DNA from 3 places in the Chryseobacterium sp. DZ-32 genome. Region 1 is predicted to be linked to each of the others. Evidence: riboswitches for the same ligand, from Rfam matches in the RefSeq annotation. Region 1 holds a riboswitch; each other region holds the start of a gene.
The links. Region 1 has a riboswitch for cobalamin ahead of AC59HC_RS18945 (TonB-dependent receptor plug domain-containing protein). Riboswitches for the same ligand answer to the same signal wherever they lie in the genome.
Positions count from the first base shown of each region.

Region 2: another riboswitch for cobalamin. It lies ahead of metE (5-methyltetrahydropteroyltriglutamate--homocysteine S-methyltransferase); the one in region 1 lies ahead of AC59HC_RS18945 (TonB-dependent receptor plug domain-containing protein).
Region 3: another riboswitch for cobalamin. It lies ahead of AC59HC_RS15650 (acyl-CoA thioesterase); the one in region 1 lies ahead of AC59HC_RS18945 (TonB-dependent receptor plug domain-containing protein).

Region 1 covers NZ_JCAIOM010000019.1:70,880-73,083, reverse strand. The annotation lists gene AC59HC_RS18945 (TonB-dependent receptor plug domain-containing protein) at 1-992, opposite strand, end outside; cobalamin riboswitch at 1,024-1,201, opposite strand; gene AC59HC_RS18940 (T9SS type A sorting domain-containing protein) at 1,339-2,204, opposite strand, start outside.
Region 2 covers NZ_JCAIOM010000005.1:37,606-39,809, forward strand. The annotation lists gene metE (5-methyltetrahydropteroyltriglutamate--homocysteine S-methyltransferase) at 1-1,339, opposite strand, end outside; cobalamin riboswitch at 1,513-1,698, opposite strand; gene AC59HC_RS06815 (Lrp/AsnC family transcriptional regulator) at 1,894-2,204, shown strand, end outside.
Region 3 covers NZ_JCAIOM010000013.1:117,812-120,015, forward strand. The annotation lists gene AC59HC_RS15645 (HD domain-containing protein) at 1-293, shown strand, start outside; gene AC59HC_RS15650 (acyl-CoA thioesterase) at 351-734, opposite strand; cobalamin riboswitch at 851-1,031, opposite strand; gene AC59HC_RS15655 (hypothetical protein) at 1,066-1,866, opposite strand; gene AC59HC_RS15660 (ATP-binding cassette domain-containing protein) at 1,897-2,204, opposite strand, start outside.

The DNA.
Region 1 (2,204 bases):
CCTTTATTAATCTGAAATTCTCCGATGATATTAAAATTCCATTTTGAATTCAGGAAATAATTAAAATCATTTTTAAAGATATAATTTTTCCCGGTTCCTCCACTGGATTTAGGTTGGTTTAACGAACCGAAATACTGAAAATTCTCTTCCGTATAGGCTGCTTTAAGGGAATTACTGAACTTCGCTTTGTTCCAGTCCCAAGAAAGAAGACTTCTTACACTTTGAGTTGTATATTTTGTTTTTGTTCCCGTTTCCTCATATACAGGATAATGCTGTGAAGAATCAAAAAACTGGCTTTGCCACGAAACCTTATGATCGTTTGTAATTTTATAGGATGCTCCTACATTGAACGTCGTATTGTAATAATTCCCGTTTCTGTTGATGTAATTCAGATCGCTTACCTTATAATCATTTTCACTTACAGAATAATTTCCGGAGGCTTTAAAACTGAACTTATCATTGCTGTAAGAACCTTTTACAAAGTTATTATAGGTATTAAAGGAAGCCACTTCAGAGAATAAAGAACCATGGAAGCCTTTATTAAAATCAAGAGTATTATTCAGGTGAATACTTCCCCCGATGGCACCACTTCCGTACACTACACTTCCTCCACCCGCTTTGATACCGATCTGATCATAGCCGAACAAAGCAATATTATTGATATCTCCCTGGCCTAAAAAATTAGAATTGATATTAATTCCGTTCCATACGAATGCAGTCTGCTGGGCAGTTGTTCCTCTGAAAGAAGGCGAAGAAACAGCACCACGGCCATTTTCTTTAATGAAAACCTGCGATTGAAACCTCAGAAGCTCCGAAAGATTACCGGAGTTTTTTTCAGCATCTTCTGTTGTAATTGTTTTTACGGGATGAAAAAGTTTCACCCTGTTCATCTGGTTGTCGAAGACATAAATAGTGTCAATAGTTTTCTCTTGTCCAAAAAGAAAACACCCATAAGATGAAAAAAGCAGTACTAAAGATCTTTTTATATCCATACTTTTTTACTTTTCCTCCGAAAGCAATATGTTTTTAATTATAATCCTGGCAGGTCTCCTGACTTTCGCATTCTGCTCCTTCCCGTTTTTACACAGTGGCGTTTTGCAGAAACTTGTGTTGCGATTTACAGTTGCGGGGACAGTCCGGGAGTTACACCCGATTCCCTTTTCATTCCAAAATACTGGAAACCAAAATTTTTGCAAAGATAGTTTTTTATATGTATTTGCCAAAAACCAGACTTTTCTATACAAAATATGCTATCCTTTTGTTATATACACAAAAAAGAACGGCCGCTTTCAATATTGAAAACAGCCATTCATCCCACTACTTTACTATTTATATATGTTACTTTTTAATAAATTTATAAGGCTCCTGTTGTACTCCTTTTACTGAATATTGTAAAATATAATCTCCTTTTGACAGGGATGAAACATCAATCTGTCCTTCTACAGTATCCAATGATTTTACCTTTTGTCCAACCATATTATAAATTTCTGCTTTCTCTATTTTTCCTTTTCCTTTAAAATACAGGATGTCAGCCACTGGATTAGGATAGATACCTATATTGTTTTTCTCTTTCACAGCATCACTCACCGATAAAAATTCAGAAGTATCCAGGTAAAAAGCAATCATCTGCCCTGAAGCATTCGTCCCTGACCCGGCAATTTTCTTTCCGTCCTGTGAAATTGCAAGAGGAAGTCCCATTGTTACTCCATTAGTGGCAATTCCTAAAGATGCCGCATAATCATTCAGGTTAATTCTCCCGGCGGCAGAGGTCCAGATAAAGCCTTCTCCTGACATGGGAGGAGCCCCAAATGCTCTGTAATACCCGATCACTTTTTTCCCATCAGCAGAAATCCCGGTGGCACCTCCTTTGAAGCTGAAAGAAGCATTAGGATGCGTTATATAAGTAAGTCCGCTCACAGCATTCCATACATAAGGATTAGGATTTGCCGAACCTATTATTGTATTTCCGTCAGCAGAAATTCCTCCTGCTTCTCCTACATGATTCCCATTATTATCTGTAATAAAACTTTCCACTCCATCCTGCCATTTTGCTCCGCTTCTTGTTCCAGTTGATTCATCCTGCCAGCCTACAATCACTGTTCCTGCTGCATTGATTGCGTTTGCTCTGGAGCTGCGTCCGGGAACTATACTTCCCAGATCTACCACGCCGTTTACTTCGTCCCATTTCACAGCATGCGCATTCG
Region 2 (2,204 bases), on a different contig from region 1:
GCGGGAATGATCCGATCGTAGTGGTGGGGAACAAAGGAAGCTGCAATACTTCCTGTTGCTCTTTTTTACGGATTTTGAAGGTGTTTATTCTCTGAGCATCTTTTTCAGTAACAGCATTGGCTCTTTGCTTCACTTCATTATTATGGATAAGAGAAGAAGTTCTTCTACTCTCAATTGCTTTTTTATTTTCTTCAAATGCTTCAAAAATCTGTTCATTTTCCGTTCCGGAAGCCAGCTCTTTAAGCATTACAACTTCTGCCACTTTTTGTTTGGCAAAAGCCAGCCAGTTCTTAATTTCCGGGTTAAGATTGGTTTCAAAATCCAGGTCGCAAGGTGAGTGAAGCAATGAGCATGATGGTGCAATGAAAATCCTTTCAGATCCTAATTTTTCAACAGCTTTTCTGATGAAAGACAAGGATTTTTCATAATCATTTTTCCAGATATTTCTACCGTCAACCAGTCCTAATGAAAGGTTTAGACTGTCCGGAATAACATTCAGAATATCATCCAGCTGCTCAGGATTTCTAACCAGATCAACATGCAATGTATTGACAGGAAGTGAAACGGCAAGTGAAGTATTGTCTTTTAATCCGTCAAAATAGGAAGCCACAATAAATTTCAGTTTCGGGAAACGTTTTCTGATTTCGGCATACACATAACGGTAAGTTTCTTTGGCTTTCTCTGTTAAATCCAATGCCAGAAAAGGTTCATCAAACTGGATCCATTCTGCACCCTGCTCCTGAAGTTTGGTTAAAATCTCTGTATAAACAGGAAGAAGATTTCCGGCCAGATCCAGTTTATCAAATCCTTCTTCTTTTTCTTTTCCTAATAACAGATAAGAAACCAGTCCGATAATAACCGGTTTCGCATTGATTCCAGCTTGTTTTGCTCCTGCAAATTCATTGAAAATTTTATCTGAGCTCAGCTTAAACTGTTGATTTTTATAAAATTCCGGAACGATGTAATGATAGTTGGTATCGAACCATTTGGTCATTTCCATGGCAGTGATATCCAATCCATCTTTCTGATAGCCTCTCGCCATGGCAAAGTAAAGATCCAGCTCAGTATTGTTTTTTTTAAGCACCACTTCATGGTACCGTGTTGGAATGGCACCTACTACAAGGCTCATATCCAATACCTGATCATAATATGAAAAATCATTACATGGGATAAGATCTATTCCTGCTTCTTTCTGGATATTCCAGTTTTGACTGCAGAGAGTTCTTCCGGTGTTCAGAAGTTCTTCCAAAAGGATTTTACCTGACCAGTACTGCTCGCAGGCTTTTTTGAGTTCTCTTTTGCTACCGATACGCGGATAGCCAAGAATGTGAGTTTGCATTTTTTTAAACTTTTTAATTAAACTTATTGGGAAGTTCTTTAAAATGCTTCGTTATGTTTTGCAGAAAAAGTTTCAGGAAAATAGTGACATAGCAGACAATGTATTTCCCTTCATAAGAAAATACAAAATCTGATATATCATCTGTATGACCCAAAGCTTCAGCCCGCGAAAGCATTGTCAATTCAGTAAAGGCAGGTCTCCTGACTTGTAACAGTTTCTGTCATCCTTCCCGCTTTTGGCAGTGGATCTGCAAGGACAGAAACTTTTGGTGGGTTACTTACAGTTGCGCGACAGCTCGTGATTTGCACACGATTCCCTATTAATCTACCTTAAGTAAAACCTTTCCTGTTTGATGAAGTATCTGTAAAGAACTGTACTTTTACCTTTAACAAAGGTTGTCAGTAAAAGTTTTTAATTTTGTGTAAAATTAGTAATACAGAATAAAAACACAATATAAAACAAATAATTAAGCAAATTAAACTTCATAAAGTAAAAATAAAAGCATATAATTCTTTATATTTGACTGTTTTAATCATTTAAAAGAATAATATTCTGTGGAACAACTCGATGATAAGGATGTACAGCTGCTCAGGCTCCTCCAGAAAAACGCCAAACTTACCGTTAAAGAGCTCGCTAAAGAAGTGAACCTTTCTACTTCACCGGTTTTCGAAAGGGTAAAAAGGCTTGAACAGGAAGGTTTTGTTAAAAGATATGCGGCAGTTCTTGATGCTGAAAAATTGAACCGTGGATTTACGGTGTTTTGCCAGATCAAACTTAAAATTCATGACCGGTCTGTGGGGTATGATTTTGTAAAAGAAATTTTAGAAATTGAAGAAGTTGCGGAATGTTACAATATTTCCGGAGA
Region 3 (2,204 bases), on a different contig from region 1:
AAAAGATCTTTGGAATTCTGGATGAGCCTTTACGTACAGAATTTTTTAACCTGTGGCTGGAGTTTGAAGAAGAGAAAACTCCGGATGCTATTTTTGCCTGTGGAATCGATAGAATTATGCCGTTTATTTTAAATTCCCATACTACAGGAAAGAGCTGGACAGAAGCCGGAGTGACGGAAAGACAGATCCGGAATATGCTTGAAAATGCAATCAGCAGAGCATCGGACGAAATGGGAGAGGCTTTTGAACTTTTACTGAACAGAAGTCTGGAAACAGAAAAGGTATTGAAATAATGTCAATGAAAATATTTAAAGTTTCGGGCGGCCAAAGGCCGCCCGAAGCTTTATTGTTTATAGTATCTGGATTGGTTTCTTGAATTCGTCGATGGCTACAAAAGTAAAATCACCGACAATAGCTTTTTCTCTTTCATAGGAGTACATCTGTTCAGTGTAAATTTCAACATTAACCTTCATACTGGTTTTTCCCACGTAGGAAACTTTCCCGATCAGTTCCACAATAGTTCCGGCAGGAATAGGTTTTTTGAAATCGATCTTATCACTGCTCACGGTTACCACTCTTTTTCTGGCAAAACGGGTTGCGGTGATAAAAGCTACTTCGTCCATCAGCTGCATGGCAGTACCTCCAAAAAGGGTATCGTAATGATTGGTTGTGTTTGGGAAAACCGCTTTAAAGATTCTGGTTTCGGATGCTTCAATTCTTTCTTCTGTAGTCATATATCATTATTAATTAAAGCGAAATGAAATGATACTAAAACAACAGAATAATGACAGGAACTTATAGAATTCCTGAAACAATCCATCAGATCAATACAACTTCAAATCGCGAAAGTTACATGTTTAAGAAAAAGGCAGGTCTCCTGACTTGTAACATCATTTATCTCCTTCCCATGCCTCGCACAGTGGATCTTTGATAAAGACTTCAGTTACTTTACAGTTGCGCGACAGTCCGTGATTTTCACACGGTTCCCTTTTAATCTGCAGTGATGCAGAACCAATTTCTGTGATGAATAAGCGTAAAAACTTTTCGAATGCAAAAATAATGAATTTATTCCGGATTATGATAAATAATCTGGCTGATTACTCTTCCCTTCTTAATTGTCCAGAGTGTTGTATATCTGTTTTCCCCTGAACCATTGATCATATAAAGGAAAATATTATCATTGTCGAGAGAAGTTACCCCGATGTTCTCAAAATCCATGGTAGGCTGGAACATGTTTTTGATGGCTTCCCTTACAAAAACAGATCCTCTTCCGGGCTGCTGTACTCTGATGGATTTGATTTCGGTCATTCCCTCAGGAAGGTCATTTCCAATTCCCCATGGTTTTACTTTATCAATCGTAAGAATTTTTCCATCTGCATCTTTTTCCTTTTTACGGTATCCTGCATTGGAAGGGTAAATATCAATGACTACTTTGCTTCTTTGGGCGGTAGGGATTTTAGGATCGGAATTATCGGTAAAAATAAGGGATCTTCCATTTTTGGATTTGGATGGAGTATAGGCGGGAAGCTGGTCTACATAAGCAATACGTCCTTTATTCACCATTCCTTCTTTATCAAGAGTTTCATAACGCACAAAAGGCTTGTCGTCATCCTGTTTCTCAGGATATTTGATCCAGATCCATTCTGTTTCTCCCGGAGCCGGTTTTACATAAACAAATACATCACCTTTGCGCATACGGATCTTATCAACAATTTTTCGGTAGTCGTCTTTATGTACACGTACGTTGGCATATCCTTCCTCAGCTTTTACCACTCCAAAAGGAACTTTAGTTTGTCCTTTTACAAAGACAACAGATAAGATACTGAAAGCAGATAAATAGAATACTTTGTTTATGAAAGTCATCATGAAATTTTTTTGATCCCTCAAATATATAAATTAAATGCTTTTCGGAAGATAATTATACCGTTGCAGTTCATTTAAATCTTGTATTTGTTTCAGATAGCCTTCACGCAAAAGAAATATTTGGTGTGAAATATCAAGAACTTCCTGATAATTATGGTCAGAAATAATGAATCCCTTATACGCAGACTGTTCAATGATTGCAGCTTTCAATGCTGCAGAAATTTTCGGAAAAAGACTATGGAAAGGTTCGTCCAGTAAAACAAAATCAGCTTCAGAATAAATAATCATCAAAGTTTCAATAATTCTCTGTTCACCTTTGGAAAGGTTTTTAGGCTTTTCAT